DNA from 3 places in the Bacillus sp. 5w2 genome. Region 2 is predicted to be linked to each of the others. Evidence: predicted binding sites of a transcription regulator. Region 2 holds the regulator's gene; each other region holds the start of a gene.
What was found. The regulator NrdR, encoded in region 2, represses ribonucleotide reductase genes. The targets are predictions, from matches to a motif close to AACACNATATATNGTGTT.
Positions count from the first base shown of each region.

Region 1: nrdI (class Ib ribonucleoside-diphosphate reductase assembly flavoprotein NrdI) is a predicted target of NrdR. The motif match lies at 2,696-2,713, and genes of this name have one in related genera.
Region 3: ACXY7N_RS10160 (anaerobic ribonucleoside triphosphate reductase) is a predicted target of NrdR. The motif match lies at 1,593-1,610, and genes of this name have one in related genera.

Region 1 is NZ_JBTIWT010000002.1:261,020-266,631, forward strand. It holds gene ACXY7N_RS05580 (hypothetical protein) at 16-198, shown strand; gene ACXY7N_RS05585 (hypothetical protein) at 287-889, shown strand; gene ACXY7N_RS05590 (GNAT family N-acetyltransferase) at 925-1,503, opposite strand; gene ACXY7N_RS05595 (hypothetical protein) at 1,749-1,943, shown strand; gene ACXY7N_RS05600 (hypothetical protein) at 1,969-2,286, shown strand; gene nrdI (class Ib ribonucleoside-diphosphate reductase assembly flavoprotein NrdI) at 2,763-3,122, shown strand; partial or broken gene ACXY7N_RS05610 (ribonucleotide reductase N-terminal alpha domain-containing protein) at 3,109-3,873, shown strand; gene ACXY7N_RS05615 (group I intron GIY-YIG endonuclease) at 4,117-4,878, shown strand; partial or broken gene ACXY7N_RS05620 (ribonucleoside-diphosphate reductase subunit alpha) at 4,976-5,612, shown strand, end outside.
Region 2 is NZ_JBTIWT010000014.1:35,213-40,824, forward strand. It holds gene ACXY7N_RS20725 (replication initiation and membrane attachment family protein) at 1-891, opposite strand, end outside; gene nrdR (transcriptional regulator NrdR) at 1,043-1,504, opposite strand; gene speD (adenosylmethionine decarboxylase) at 1,789-2,172, opposite strand; gene ACXY7N_RS20740 (glyceraldehyde-3-phosphate dehydrogenase) at 2,560-3,588, opposite strand; gene coaE (dephospho-CoA kinase) at 3,698-4,300, opposite strand; gene ytaF (sporulation membrane protein YtaF) at 4,354-4,986, opposite strand; gene mutM (DNA-formamidopyrimidine glycosylase) at 5,059-5,612, opposite strand, start outside.
Region 3 is NZ_JBTIWT010000004.1:60,751-66,362, reverse strand. It holds gene ACXY7N_RS10160 (anaerobic ribonucleoside triphosphate reductase) at 1-1,550, opposite strand, end outside; gene plsY (glycerol-3-phosphate 1-O-acyltransferase PlsY) at 1,776-2,372, shown strand; gene ACXY7N_RS10150 (HesB/YadR/YfhF family protein) at 2,481-2,771, shown strand; gene ACXY7N_RS10145 (acyl-CoA thioesterase) at 2,800-3,219, opposite strand; gene ACXY7N_RS10140 (RNA-guided endonuclease InsQ/TnpB family protein) at 3,384-4,502, opposite strand; gene ACXY7N_RS10135 (glycoside hydrolase family 18 protein) at 4,820-5,612, shown strand, end outside.

The DNA of each region.
Region 1 (5,612 bases), on a different contig from region 2:
CAATAACCTACTAAAGTGGGAGAAATTAGAGGCGGTAAAATGATGTTTGAATTTGTGGGGAGTGTTATAGCGTTAATTTTATTTGTATTTTCTTATATACATTTAAAAAAGATTCGTCATCATGAAACAACTACATATTTTGATGGGATGGATGGTATACATGCTGGGGTCACACATGAGAGTGGTGGGGATATGTAAAGGTGTATAACTTTCTTTTTTTGCGTGGTATGATATTTAAAAATAGTACATAATAGAGTTCGTAAGTGATGAATGGAGAGTGGAAAGAATGAAGATTTCTTTTATTCGTCATGGTCGCTTAGACCGTACTATAGAACCAATGACGGTTACATCCTTTCATGAATGGATGAAGGGATATGACTTACATACCATAATAGAAAAAGCACCTATACCAACGGAAACAATGGAAGTGGTTGAAGCAGCAAAATTGATTTTAACGAGTGATCAAAGGTGTGCTGTACAGTCAACAGCTGAATTAATGGATTCTTTATCTTTTATGCAAAATTCTCTTTTTAGAGAAGCTGAAATTCCGACGAGTTTTTATGCTCCAACATGGTTAAAATGTAAACCTAACGTATGGATTTTTATCGGACGAACATTATGGATACTTGGTTACCATAAAGATGTTGAGTCTTATAAGGAAGTAAGAGAGAGGGCAAGGCAAGCGGCTTACTTATTACACCGTTACGCTCTCGTACATGGAAGTATTGCTCTTGTAGGGCATAATTATGTTAATGCAATGGTTGGTGCAGAATTGAGAGCAATGGGATGGTCTGGTTCGCCTATTTTGCACAGAGAGCCATGGGGATGTACAACATATACGTTTCACGAGGCGATGAATGGAAATATATTAAATACGAATTTAACATAAAAGCACACGATTTATATAAATCGTGTGCTTTCTTTTTAAGATATAGAAACCTTTGTATTTAATGGTTTTACTAGATGGGCATAAGGTTCACCCACAAGCATAACGATTTGGTCCTTTGTATAACCTAGCTTTTCGTATAATGAATAGGCACGTGTATTTTCTAAATTAACAAGTAATGCGATTTTTTCATGCTCCTTTTCAGTTGCATGGATTTCAGCAGCTTTAATTAACTTAGAACCGATGCCTTTTCCGCCATATGCACTTGAAACTGATAATGTATCAATGTAATATTCATCAATCTCAGCTTCTTTTTCTAACGTAATCGATTCATCTTTATGTAATTTTCTTAAGTGACGTACAATTGGTGCATCAAGCCTTGTTGCTTCACTACCGTGATAAGCGACAATAATTCCGACCGCACTCCCGTCTTGTTCATATACAAAACAGTTTTCATAGCTCAGTCGATTACTCTCTTTTGAGAACCATGTTTCAAGTCCTAGTAATACTTCTGTCTCAACAGTGCTACCTGTGATTTTTTCAGCAATTTCGTGCAGAGCGTTATACAATAAAGGAGCTATTGCCTTTGCATCTGTCTTTTTTGCTTTCCGAATCATAGTATCCCTCCTAGTTCTATTTATATATTGTAGCATAGTGGTATGGAACTTTGCATAATTGAATGTCGAAATGTTTGATATAGAGAAGTAGCTATGTTAGTATATGATATTTAGTGGACATATAGTAAAGTGATATCGTTTGCGAAATAATGAAAATGCAATGAAGGTATAGCACCTGGATAATTTTACAGTTGTTGACCTATAGAATATACGATAAAATAAAATATTGCATAGAGGTGAAATACATGGATGAACAATTAGCAAATACAATTTTGGATCAGCTGAAAAATGGTGAAATAAAGGAGTATGTTGCAACGAAAGATGTATTTTATACGTTTAGGAAAGTTGTAGTAAGTCGAGAAGATTTTAAACATATTATAGGGAACGCGCAGCGCGGCGGGCAAGTAATTTATACATATTCAGAAACGCCACGTTCGTAACTAGAAGAATATAGGGGGGAGAATTATGGGCGATTTTAAACAAGGTATATTACCACATTGGGATTATATGTGGAAAGATAGAGCCGGCAATAGATTTATGGGGATGGTCATGTATCCAGAGAAACGAAAGTGTTCGGCAAAAATGCTTCAGAAAATAAAAAGAGCATATGAAGAGGCTTTAGAAATTAAAGTAACTGTACAAGTTCAACATACATATCAGTACGTAGAAGGAATGATTGTATACTTTGATGAAGAGGCACCTGTATGTACAATGATTGATAAAGATGAAAATCCACATCATATATTTGTAAAAGATATTTTGCGTATTGAGCACTCTGAATAATCTTTTCGTAAATAAGTTGAATTTCCATAATAATAATCTTTTTCTGTAATAATTATCTTTTAGTATGTAACGCGAACCGAAAGTATATGTATAATATTTAATAAAGTAAAATTGATAAATGTAATCGTTTTTTAGAACAGATTATCGTTTCATGTCTGTTCTTTTTTGCGTGATGCTGGAGAAATATATTACTCCAGCATTTGCCGTTTTATGACAAAATATATTGGTAACTTTTTTAAAAATAAGGTTAAATTCGTTGACAACTTTTTTGAAAAGCACTTTATTGACATGAGTTTTAGAATGTTGTTTCATAGTCATTGTATTGAAAAAAATCGACTGTCTTGTCGAAAAGTAAAAGTTAAAAAAAGAAAGAATTTATACATATATCTTGTGTCTTATTTTGAAACGTAATACAATATATAGAGAAATCAAGAACAACATATAGAGAATATAGATTGGAGAGGGAGGGGTCGGAAATGTTAGTTGCATATGATTCTATGACAGGAAACGTGAAGCGTTTCATCCACAAATTAAATATGCCGGCCGTTCAAATTGATGAAGATCTAGTAATAGATGAAGACTTTATTCTTATTACGTATACAACAGGTTTTGGCAATGTACCAGAACGTGTTTTAGACTTTTTAGAGCGCAATAATGGAAAATTAAAAGGCGTATCTGCAAGCGGCAATCGTAACTGGGGAGACATGTTCGGTGCAAGTGCTGACAAAATTTCTACTAAATATGAAGTGCCTATTGTATCAAAATTTGAGTTATCTGGAACAAATAACGATGTAGAATATTTTAAGGAAAGGGTGCGGGAGATTGCGACACATTGAACTGAATAATGAAATCACGCAAATGCAGGACGGTTTTTATCAGCTTCATAAGGATAAAGAGGCATTAGAAGTCTTTATGGAAGAAGCTAGAGAGAATACCGTTTCTTTTAATAGCGTGGCAGAGCGAATGGAGTATATGAAAGAACATGATTACTATTACAACGTTCTGGACGAGTATAGCTTGGAGGAAGTAGAAGAGGTATATAACATCGCTTATGGTGAAAACTTCGAGTTCCAATCTTATATGGCAGCATCTAAGTTTTACAAAGATTATGCGTTAAAAACGAATGATCAAAAACAATACTTAGAAAGCTATGAAGATCGTGTAGCAATTGTGTCATTATACTTAGGACGCGGTGATGTTGCGAAGGCAAAACACTTCGCAAGCATGATTGTAAAACAAAACTACCAACCAGCGACACCAACCTTTTTAAATGCGGGAAGAAGCAGAAGAGGAGAAATGGTGTCTTGTTTCTTGTTAGAGATGGATGATAGCTTAAATTCAATCGGCTTTAACATTAATACAGCAATGCAATTATCGAAAATTGGCGGTGGAGTAGCTTTAAACTTATCTAAGCTACGCGCACGCGGTGAGCAAATTAAAGGTATCGACAACGCTGCAAGTGGTGTAGTACCTGTTATGAAATTACTTGAAGATTCGTTTTCATATGCGAATCAGCTTGGCCAACGAAAAGGTGCCGGCGCAGTATACTTAAACATTTTCCATTGGGATATTATTGAATTCTTGGATTAATTGGTAGTCCCTCTACGCAGTAATGTGTATGAGAAAACCTTGTGAACCTAACCAATAGGGTGTCGCAGTAGCGGCTAACGGTATCAGTTGAATAAGGGGTAAAAGAAAAAGAACCCGCGAAGAAGCTGACTAAGAGAGCCTACGGTCCATGTACATGGATAGCAGGTAATACCGTGCCAAGCTTGAAAGAAATGTTACTTGGGTGAAGTGGAATCTTATATTCACCGGAGGCGAGATTCCATGAACTGTGGAATTTATTTGATAATTAATAAGGAAAATAGGAAGTTTTATATTGGTAGTTCTAATAATTTTAAAGTACGATTTAAAACTCATAGAAATCAATTGAATGCTAATCGGCATCATAGTAAACATTTACAAGCAGCCTGGAATTTATATGGTGAGAATAAATTTGAGTTTAAAGGGATAATCGAGTTACCAGATGATAAGAACATTCTTCATAAGATAGAGCAAAGTTTACTAAGTCAATATTATGGGAAACAGTATTGCTACAACGGACATCCCATCGCTAGAGGTGGGGCGTTGAGTGGGGAAAAGAACCATATGTATGGGAAAACTCACTCAAAGGAAGTAAAAAAATTTCTTTCTGAAATTAATACTGGTCCTAATAATTATTGGTATGATAAACCTCAACATATGGAGAATATGAGATCTAAGATTACTAAACGATTTCACGGTAGAAAACATACTGATGAAACAAAAGAAAAAATGTCTAGGTCTCGTAAAGGTAAAAAACATACAAAAGAAACATGTATGAAGATAAGTAAAGCTCAAAAAAACCAATATAATTCTGGAAGAGAAAAACAAAAAAAGCCAATTGTTATAAATGACATTTACTATGAGTCTTTAGCGGAAGCCGGCCGAGCGTTTAATGTGCCTGCTAATACGATAAAATATAGAGTACTATCCAATAACTTTCCTAATTATCAATACTTTCAAGAAGGTGTAGAGACTATCGAACGCACGTCATTAGACGAAAGCTAGTAGAGTAGGCTGGAAATAGGTACCAGTCGAAGTGCAAGGCAACCAGTTACAGGTTGATGATATAGTCCAACCTTCATAGAAATATGAAGACGAGTTGACCAAAAAAATAAATGCTGATGAGAAGAGCCGTATTCAGTCTCTATCAATCGGAATTATCGTGCCAAGTAAGTTCTTTGAGCTAGCTGAGAAAAACGAACCTTTCCATGTTTTCGCGCCTTATACGGTGTATAAAGAATACGGAAAGCATTTAGATGATATTGATATCGATGAAATGTACGATGAATTAATGAGCAATCCGAAAGTGAAGAAGAAGCCGCTAGATATTAGTGCACGTGATATGCTTATTAAAATCGCTATGATTCAGCTTGAGTCTGGTTACCCATACTTAATGTTTAAATCAAATGCAAATAATCAACATCCATTGAAGGATATTGGAACTGTGAAGATGTCGAACTTATGTACAGAAATCTTCCAGCTTCAAGAAACTTCTGAAATAAATGATTATGGTACAGATGATATTATCCGTCGTGATATTAACTGTAATTTAGGATCGTTAAATATCGTGAATGTAATGGAAAATAAAGAAATTCGTGAAGCCGTTCATGCGGGAATGGAAGCTTTAACAGCTGTTTCTGATATGACGATCATTCCGAATGCACCAACTGTGAAAAAAGCAAATGATGAGCTTCATTCAGTTGGACTTGGCGCAATGAACTTACACGGATATTTATCAA
Region 2 (5,612 bases):
CTCTTTCATCACACGTGCAGCATGAGGCTGTACTCTTTCACTTAATACAGGTAACGCTTGACCATTTTCGAACTGATACCAATCACGTGCTCCTTTTCTAAGCCTTTCGATATCAATTGTCTGCATCTCTGTCACCGCACCAAGAACGATATTTTGCATCGATAACACATCTACATCATACACGTAAGCGAGTGTAATGACACATTCTCGCACTTGATCTGTAATCGCCTTTTTAGGGACAAGAGCGGACAAACCATCTACAAATAAGGAGAAATCAAAGAAATCATTCCAAACTTTTGGAGCGTCTCCCTTCTTGTTACTTGGCATCACTGTCGTTTTTGGAATACGAAGGTCCTCTTGCGCATGCTCAAGCTGTCCTGGATTAAACGAACCAAACACATCATTGAAAGAACGCGTAACATTCTCATAAGAAGCAAAATCAAATTCTTCTTCTAAGAAATATTGCTTTACTTGATTATATTTTGTCCGGCTCAATCGATTGTATAAAAAGATACTTAACACAATATCATCAAAAAATTGCTTTGGAGATAAAGGTGGTTGCAGCTCGTATATAAACATTCGAATATCTTTTTCTTTCTTAATATATACTTTTAAAAGCCCAATTGCCTCTAACTTTACTCGTTCCTCATATATTTCAGGAAGCTGCATTTGCATGGTCACCATAAGGGAATGATGTGTATTCTCTTTTCCAAATACACGATCTTGCTCTAACTCTCCCCATAGCGTCATGTACAAGCTAAAAGCTCTACTACCTATTAACGGCTGATACAACATCGTTAATACTTTTCGGTCGTAATTATGCAGTAACCCTTTCGCACTTACTTTATAACGATCAATTGGCAATAGCTCCATCCATGACTGTTTTTCCATTCTTGCTTTTCCTTTCTCTCATCCAATCTATACTCTACTTCATTCGTTCTATCTTCATTATATAATTTCTTAGCGAAAAAGAGCTATTAGCTTTCGCTTCTAGCTCTCTTATCTCATTACTTACGGTATGTAAGAGAATAAAATACAGCTTCTATTCTCTTTCTTTTTGCAGTATATCTTTTAATTCTTCAATAAATACATTTAAATCTTTAAATTGGCGATATACAGAAGCAAAACGTACGTAAGCAACATCGTCGATATCACGCAGTTCTTCCATAACAATTTCACCAATCATATCACTTTTCACTTCTGATATACCTAAATTACGAAGTTCACGTTCCACACTTTGAGTTACTTCTTCTAATTGCCTTAAAGATACTGGTCTTTTTTCACACGCTTTAATTAAGCCGCGCAAAATCTTTTCTTTATTAAACTCTTCTCGTGTGCCTTCTTTTTTTACAACGATAAGAGGTGACTCTTCTACTCTTTCAAATGTCGTAAAGCGACTTAAACAACTTTCACACTCTCTCCTTCTTCGAATAGAGCGCCCCTCGTCTACCGGACGCGAATCTAACACTCTTGTACCATTATGAGAACAGGATGGACAACGCAATATATTCACTCCTTTACACTATACTCTTTATTTTTTCTCTACTTACTTCATCTACAATATATATACAGTATTATATAACTCATTCTAACTCTCTTACCACTTTAAGTTTCAGCACATTACTTTAACATCTCGTTTTTAAAAATAAGATGGTAGATGGGGTGATAACTTATTCGTAAGAGCTCAATTTATCTCACTAACGAGTACGTTATATGTTTCCTTTTTTATAAACTAAAAAAGAGGTGCATTATACACCTCTTTACATTTTAAATCAATTATGTTCTTTTTTAAAGAGCTTTTGTTTCTCTCTGCTTAATTTCGAAGCTACCAGTGCCTCGAGGAAGCTCGATGCTCTCACGCGTTTTCGCGTTTAAACCTTCTGCAATATATTCTGCAGCAACATTTGGATCAATACGATCCCCACAAGTATAAACATCAATACTTGCGTAACCGTGCTCCGGAAAGCTATGAATTGTTAAATGTGATTCCGAGATAATTACTACTCCACTTACACCTTGTGGTGCAAATTTATGGAAAGCAACCTCACGCACTTCAGCACCAGCTCTTAGTGCTGCATCCACAAATAATTGTTCAATATACGGCATGTCATTAAGCTTGTCGAAATCGCAATCCCAAAGTTCAGCGATCACGTGACGACCCATCGTATCCATAGTATCCATTCTACAGTTCCCCCTTGTAAATTTATTCTAACTGTTCGAATTGAAAACTAATTTGCAATTTGGCTTGCTCCACTACCACGGGGGAAAGTTAGTCCAGAGAGGTCCTAACCCTTTAAGTAGTGACTACGTACCTCAGCTCTTAAGTTTACGAGTGTTAGTATACTTTGTTTATTTTCATTTTGCAACAACAGTTTTTTCGATTTTCTGTCATATTTTCCTCTTTACTTTTCCCTAAAAAAAATAAACGATTCACAAATACAGTAATCACAACGTTTCGTGGTATGTCCACTTTCAAAAATATACTTATATAATTTTTTTCCTTTTCAGAAAAAAATAAAAAAAGAGGGCAAATATTCCCTTGCCCTCTCCCTTATTCACTTAAATATGTTGCACATTTTCTTGTTTCGCTAATTCTTCAACAACTAGCGTTACAAGATCTACAACACGACGAGAGTAGCCCCACTCGTTATCATACCAAGCAAGTACTTTCACTTTACGATCACCCATTACCATTGTAGATAAACCATCAATAATAGCTGAGTGTGTATTTGTATTAAAGTCAATAGATACTAAAGGTTCTTCACTGAATTCTACAATACCTTTTAACGCACCGTTTGCAACAGTTTTGAATGCTTCATTAATAGCTTCAACTGTCACATCACGTTTTACATCTACTACTAAGTCAACAAGAGACACGTTTGGTGTTGGTACACGAAGTGCCATACCATGAAGTTTTCCGTTTAAGTGCGGAAGAACTTTTGCAAGCGCTTTCGCGGCACCTGTCGTTGTCGGAATGATTGATTGTCCGCAAGCACGTGCTCTTCTTAAATCTTTATGTGGGTTATCAATATTTTTTTGGTCATTTGTATAAGCGTGAACAGTTGTCATTAAACCGTTTTCAATGCCAAACTGCTCATCTAACACCTTAACAACAGGCGCTAAACAGTTTGTTGTACAAGATGCATTTGAAATAACAGTATGTTTTGTAATATCTAATTGGTCTTCGTTCACACCAACTACAATTGTTACATCTTCATTCTTACCAGGCGCTGTTAAAATAACTTTTTTCGCTCCAGCTTCAACATGAAGAATTGCTTTTTCTTTTGAATTAAATTTACCAGTTGCTTCAATTACAACTTCAACACCTAAATCTGTCCAAGGCAATTCCTTTGGATCGCGGTTGTTTAAAAGGCGAATCATTTTCCCATCAACTAATAAGTGATCTTCAAATGCTTCTACTGTTCCGTCAAACTTGCCGTGAACTGTATCATATTTAATTAAATGTGCTAACGTTTCAGATGGATAGCTTGCATTGATTGCTACAATTTCGAATGCGCTTTCTTTTATTGCCTGACGAAATACCATTCTCCCAATACGTCCAAATCCATTAATTGCCACACGAGTCATAATATGTTATCCCCCTTGAATGCGTTATACTATTTATCTCCAATCCCAATAATAGTATAACACAAAAAGAGGATATGTCACTAAGCATTTTCATTAATTTCACAATTTTTTAGTCAATAATGTTCCAATTCTTTAAAATCACCTGTAATTGTGTTTTCGTTCCCATAATTGTGCCATCATTATTTATCACTTCATCTGCATTTTTCACTTTTTCTTCTAATGGCATCTGAGATTGAATACGAGCTGTTGCTTCTTCTTCCGAAAAATTATTTCGTTTCATTAAACGTTCTAATTGCGTATGCGACTTAACTGCTACAACTAAAACGCGGTCAACGAGACTTGTTAATTTACTTTCAAATAAGAGAGGAATATCTAAAACAACCGCTTGCGCACCTTCTTTTATGTACATTTCCTTTTGCCTATTCATTTCTTCACGCACTGCAGGATGAACAATTTTGTTTAACTGCAATCGTTTTTCTTCATTATAGAAAACGACACTTCCTAATTTTGGACGATCCAGTTCTCCATCTTCTTGTAATACTTCCGTTCCAAACACTTCTACAATTTTGTTATATGCTGGTTTTCCTCGTTCTACAACTTCTCGCGCAATAATATCTGCATCAATAACTGGTATACTCAGTTCACGAAACATTTGAGACACTGTACTTTTTCCACTTGCAATGCCTCCCGTTAATCCAATTACTACTGTCATCATAATCCTCCTCACAATATAAAAGGCGCGAAACTAATGTTCCACGCCCATACTTACATTTTCCAAATTCCAATAATAATGAGTAATACCCCAGGCAGGAATGTAAATTTTTGTAACCATTTCATATTTGATAAAACCGTTCCAAGTTTCATTCCAATAAATAAAAACAAAGAACTCATCACTGCAACTAATATCGCCATCATAGCAGGTGCATACCCTAATAAAGATGCACCAATTCCAGCACCGAACGAATCTATAGAAAGAGCGATACCAAGAAGTAACGCTTCTCCTGCAGAAATGGTGCCTGATTTATCAAAATCTGCAACAGTCGGTTTCCGTAAAATTTGAATCACTAGCCCGAGTGAAGCAATTTCTAATTTCCAAACCTTCTCCTCTTGCTTCGGTTCTTCTTTTTTTTCACTTCGAAAAAATTGGTATAACACCCAAATTCCAATTCCAATAAGAACAAGCCCACCGATACGCGTTGCGATAGCAGGTGAAAATATTTTCGCGATCATATGTCCAATTCCCATTGAAACAAGCATAACAGCCGCTGAACACATTCCGATAATTATAATTGATCTTAGTGGAATTCTTACGCTTCTTAAACCATATGTTAGCCCTACACTACAGCTATCTAAGCTTAATGTAAAAGCTAATAAAATAAGAGATAAATAAAGGTACATCGGTAAGCTCCTCCCTTATACATAGCCCTGCTGTATGTATATGACAAATGCCTATCCGATGTTATCTCTTTTCTATATTCTCGGCTGACAAATTGGACAGTAATGCGTTCCTCTTCCGCCAACAACTGTTTTTTCTAATATCGTACCGCAAGTTACACACGGTTCTCCCTTTTTTCCATATACATTTAGAAGTTCTTGGAACGAACCAATTTGCCCTTGCGAGTTGATATACGTTCGAATTGTACTTCCGCCTCGCTTCACTGCTTCACCTAACGTTGTAACAGTCGCCTCGTAAATTCGTTCAATTTCTTCTGCTGTTAAAGACGAAGCTTCTCGTTCCGGATGAATTTGAGAACGGAATAAAACTTCATCTACATATATATTTCCAAGCCCTACTAAAAGTCGCTGGTCTAATAATACGACTTTTATTTTACGATTCGTCTTTTGCAATCTTTCTTGTAAATACTGTGGTGTCAATTCAGCATCAAACGGCTCCGGACCTAAGTCAGCAAGAGGCATTTGATTCAACTCTTCACCTTTCTTAAAGAGATGCATCGTACCAAACTTTCTCACATCTTTATAATGTAATTCAGTTCCATCTGTAAATAAGAAACGGACGTGCGTAT
Region 3 (5,612 bases), on a different contig from region 2:
CATAGAGCGTGAAAAGGCCCTTCTAAACGAATTTTTTTTATCGCTTGAATGTTATAGTAAACTGGAATATGGAATGAATTCGTATAATAATTATGGTTCGTTATACCGCTAATCACACCAAATTCTTCCCTATCTTTTTTCACAAACTTCCCTGATAACCCTTCTGCAGGAGTTGCAATTACTGAGAAATTCAGTTCATATTCTTCTGTCGCTTTATCCATTCTCTCTCTCATAAAGGAAATAATTTCATACCCAAGTTTCCATGCTTCTTCATCTTCTCCATGATGCTTTCCTGTTAAAGCTACTAAACACTCCGCAAGACCGATAAAACCAAGACTTAACGTCCCTTGTTTTAAAATGGATGCTACAGAATCTTCAGGCTGTAACTTTTCCCCACCACGCCATACACCTTGTGAATAAAGAAATCGAAAATCTCTCGCTCGCTTCGTACATTGATACTCAAATCTCTCTAATAATTGCTTAATTCCTAAATCTAAGTAATAATTTAATGCTTCAAAAAATGCTTCTTTTGAACCACTAATTAATGCTAATTTCACTAAGTTGATAGACGTAAATGATAAATTGCCTCTTCCAATCGCTGTTTCTTCTCCATGTATGTTAGACATAACACGGGTACGGCATCCCATGTAACATACTTCACTTTCCGGTCGTCCATCATAATGCACTGCATTAAATGGCGCATCTAAAAATGAAAAATTAGGGAATAATCGTTCAGCCGTTGTCTCTAACGCTAATTCAAATAAATCATAGTTCGGATCAGATTCTTCAAAGTTCACACCTTTTTTCATTTTAAAAATTTGAATAGGAAAAATTGGTGTTTCCCCTTTACCAAGACCAGCTTGTGTCGCTTTTAAAAGCTGTCTAACTAGTAATCGTCCCTCTTTTGATGTGTCTGTTCCATAATTAATAGAAATAAACGGTACTTGTCCCCCGCCCCTACTGTGCATACTATTTGAATTATGAACGAAAGCCTCACACGCCTGATACGCATCATTTTCCGTTTCTTTCCATGCAAATTCTTCTATTTGTTCTTTCGTAAGCGGATATGACTGTAATCGTTTCTTATGTCTCTCTACTGTTTTTCTCACATACGGAGCTAAATCAATATCAAATAGTGCAAACGATTGACCACCGTGCTGCATATTTTGATTCGCTTGAAAAATAATAGACGAAAGAGCCAACGCACTTTTAATGTCTTGCGGTTGTCTCATATGTCCATGTCCAGTATGAAAACCATTAGTAAGCATTTGCGCTAATGGAATTTGTGAACAAGTCGTCGTTCCTGTCGCATAAAAATCTAAGTCATGTGGATATAATATATTTTGATTTATCGCTTTTTTCACTTGATCTGACAATAAATTTTCAACTGCATAATATTTCGCACTCTCTGATGCGAACGTTCCCATTACTCCCATTGGAGAGCGGCCATCTACATTTGCATTTTCTTGCATTAAATCTTGTTCATTGCCGTGGACAATTGTCTCGAAAACTTTCATTAATTCTTCTCCACGTGTATTTTGTTGTAACATTTATAACCCTCCACCAATATGTTGTTGTCTTGTGATTAAAATGTTACTACATATAGTCTTGTTGTTTCTGTGAGAAATGTAACATTCCTGTGAAATTTTTTTCACGAAATAATGAATTTTTCATTTACAAAAAAGAAATGTGCTCTTTACAAATGTATGGTACAATATACGGGAAAAACTCTTTTTACCCTTTATCAACACATTTGAATAAAGGAGACTGAACTTATGGTTACTACATATCTTTTATTTATCGTTTCCTACTTACTTGGCTCGATTCCATTTGCACTAGTCGTTGGAAAAATCGGTTATGGAATCGACATTCGTGAGCATGGCAGCGGTAATTTAGGCGGAACAAATACATTCCGCACACTAGGGAAAAAAGCAGGTTTTATCGTTACAATTGCTGACATTTTAAAAGGTACATTAGCAACAAGTCTACCGATTATTTTCGGGTTAGACGTTCACCCACTATGGTTCGGGTTAGCAGCTGTTCTTGGACATGTGTATCCGATTTTCGCGAAATTCCGTGGTGGTAAAGCAGTTGCAACTTCTGCTGGCGTGCTATTATGCTACTCACCAGTTGTTTTTGCAATATTAGCTGTTGTCTTTTTCAGCCTTTTATTTACAACAAGATACGTATCACTTTCTTCTATGGTAACAGCTGTCGTTGCCGTTATCGCATCAATTGTTAGCGGGGATAAAATCTTCATTATTGCGATGTGTTTATTAGCAGGTATGGTTATTTATAAACACCGTGCAAATATTGGACGAATTATAAATAAAACTGAACCGAAAGCAAACTTTTCAAAAAAGCAAAAATAAGATCGTAACCCACATAACGCAAAAAGAAAACGTGAAGCATATTAATAGCGTCTTTTTGCGTTATTTTTTATACTAAAGAAAAAGCAACATAATTTGGAGGAACTATACATGAATCTTTCCGTAACAAAAGAAGCAGCACAATGGTATAAAAACGAATTAAACTTACAATCGGGTGAAACACTACGCCTTTTTGTACAATACGGCGGTTGCAGTACTGTACAAAAAGGACTTTCTTTAGGTATTCGTAAAGATGATCCTGCACATCCTGCTGTTCAGACTCAAGAAGAAGGTATTAACTTCTTTATTGAAGGCGATGATGAGTGGTTCTTCGATGGACATAATTTATCTGTTACACTTAACGACGGTGATGATTTCCCTCAATTTAATTATGAAAAATAAAAAAAGCGTGGCTTCTGCCACACTTTTTTTATTTTTTCTTAATTTCCTCATATTTCGCATACCACTCAGGATATAACTTTTTAAATGATACAGGGCGGAAACCTTCTTTTTTCGCACAAATATTCGTCGTACTTGCAGTAATACAAAGTTCTCCATCACCATTATAAATTTCATATCCATACACAACGCGAAGTGGGCTCACTGTATCAACCCATGTTTTTACGATCGCTTTTTCTCCGTAACGCATCGCTTTACGATATGAAATTTGCAAGTCTAACACAGGAGAAATAATTCCCTCTCTCTCCATTTCAACATATGAAAATCCTAAATCTTGTATAAGTTTCGTGCGACCTAGTTCAAGCCACACCAAATAATTTGAATGGTAAACAACACCCATTTGATCTGTTTCCGCATAACGGATTTCAACTTCATGTTCTGCTACAAACATATGTATTCGCCGTTGCCATAAACTTATAAAAATCTATAAATTTTGTTTATTTCCCTGTTCTACGTGTCCGATTTCACAGAAGCTACTTTCGTTTGATGTAACACTCCGAGAGCGTAAATTCGGATACAACGAATCCTACATATTAGCCGTAACTTTTTTAGATGTTAACTGGCTAATTCATACCGTGACAAATTGATAGCCGCATTTAAATCCCTATCCATTTCGTGACCACAAGTGCATTTGTATACACGGTCAGAAAGTTTTAGTTCTTTGTTGATGCTTCCACAACTGGAACACATTTTTGAAGAAGGATACCATGTATCAGCTTCTACAAATTCAATACCATATTTTTCACACTTGTATTGAATTTGTCTTTTGAACTCATATAAACACTGCTTCGCAATCGCTTTAGCTAGGTGTCTATTCTTCAGCAGACCGTTCATATGCAACGTCTCCATCACAATGCGAAATGGCTTGGTTTTCACAATTTCGCTCGTGGATTGATGAAGATGATTCTTTCTGATATTTGATAACCTTCTATGTAGTTGTCGTATCTCTTTCTCGATTTTTATAATGTTGCTTGTTTTGACAAAACGGTTTCCCTCCTTATTCATTTCATATTTACGAGAAACTTGACGTTGCAACCTACGAAGGCGTTTCTCTGCCTGTCTTACCATTTTTGTTTTGTTGATATTGTTCTTCCTCTGCCCATCAGAACAATATGCTAATTCTTTGATTCCAATATCTATTCCTAACGAAACAGCCGTTAACTTCTCTTTTGTAAACTCCTGTTCAATACCGACAGACAAATACCAATACTTACCGTCAAAGCTAATGCGTGGATTAGAGTACTTAACCCCTACAGGTAACTTTTCGGATGTTTTTACCCAACCAACTTTCTCAATCAAAACTTGTTTTTCTTTTACTTTTAACTTGACATTATCATTGTAAAAAGAGAGGTTTGCTTTCCTTCTGCTTTTGAATCGTGGTTTATCAGCCAGTCCCTTGAAAAATCGCTTATATGCTTCACAAGCATCTTTAATCGCTTGTTTGGCTATATTATTTGAAACATCGTACAACCAAGCATATTCTTCAGTCTGCTTTAATACAGTTAATTCTTTCCGTAAAAAACCGTCTGATATGAACTTTCCGCCATTCTTGTAATTCTCTTCTTGCTTCGCCAGTGTCCAATTATAAGCCCATCTTGCCGTACCAACAGATTTCCAAAGTTGCAATTCTTGTTCTTTATTCGGCTTGATTCTCACTTTCTTCGCAAGCATCATTTTCCAGCAACCCCTTAACCATCTTCTTAGCTTATTTCCCCTTGAAGATGGCAATTAATTTGTTCTATCCTACCTGCCTTTTTTGCAAAATCACCAATTGAATATACTTTCATATTTTTCATCCCATGAAACTACTTTACCCCGGCGACAATTTTTCATCTACAAATATTTTATCACTAATTATATATTTTTGTAGATATACACTAACTGTTTCTTCCCTTCTTTCAATTCTGCTACCTTGCATACATTTAATCATAATACAGTGACATCAAAAATAAAATAAAAACAGTGAATCTTTTACCGAAAGGGGCAAGCATATGATTCAAATTGTAACTGTGCGTAGCGGTGATAGCGTATATAGCTTGGCATCAAAATATGGATCGACACCTGACGAAATAGTAAAAGACAATGGACTAAATCCAGCCGAAACACTCGTTGTTGGTCAGGCACTTATCGTTAATACGAAAGGGAATAATTATTATGTACAGCCCGGCGATAGCCTGTATCGAATTTCTCAAACATATAACGTTCCTCTCGCTAGTTTAGCTAAAGTTAATAACCTTTCATTAAAATCCATTCTCCATGTCGGACAGCAATTATATATACCGAAAGGGACAAAAAGAGCAGTAGAATCCATCGCTTATTTACAACCTTCAACAATACCAATAAAAGAAAGTTTAGTTAATGCTACGCGTGCTATTAATCCATTTTTAACATACTTAGCATACTTCAGCTTCGAGGCAAAAAGAGATGGCACATTAAAAGAACCGACTGAAACAGCTAAAATTGCTAATATTGCAACGCAAGGTAATACCATCCCTATGCTAGTTATTACAAATATTGAAAATGGAAATTTCAGTGCCGATTTGACATCAGTCATTTTACGCGATGCAACGATTCAAAACAAATTTATTACTAACATTTTGCAAACAGCTGAAAAATATGGCATGCGAGACATTCATTTTGATTTCGAGAGTGTGGCACCTGAAGATCGTGAAGCGTATAATCGTTTTTTACGAACTGTAAAAACACGCTTACCTAGCGGGTACACATTGAGTACAACGCTTGTACCGAAAACAAGTTCAAATCAAAAGGGAAAATTTTTCGAAG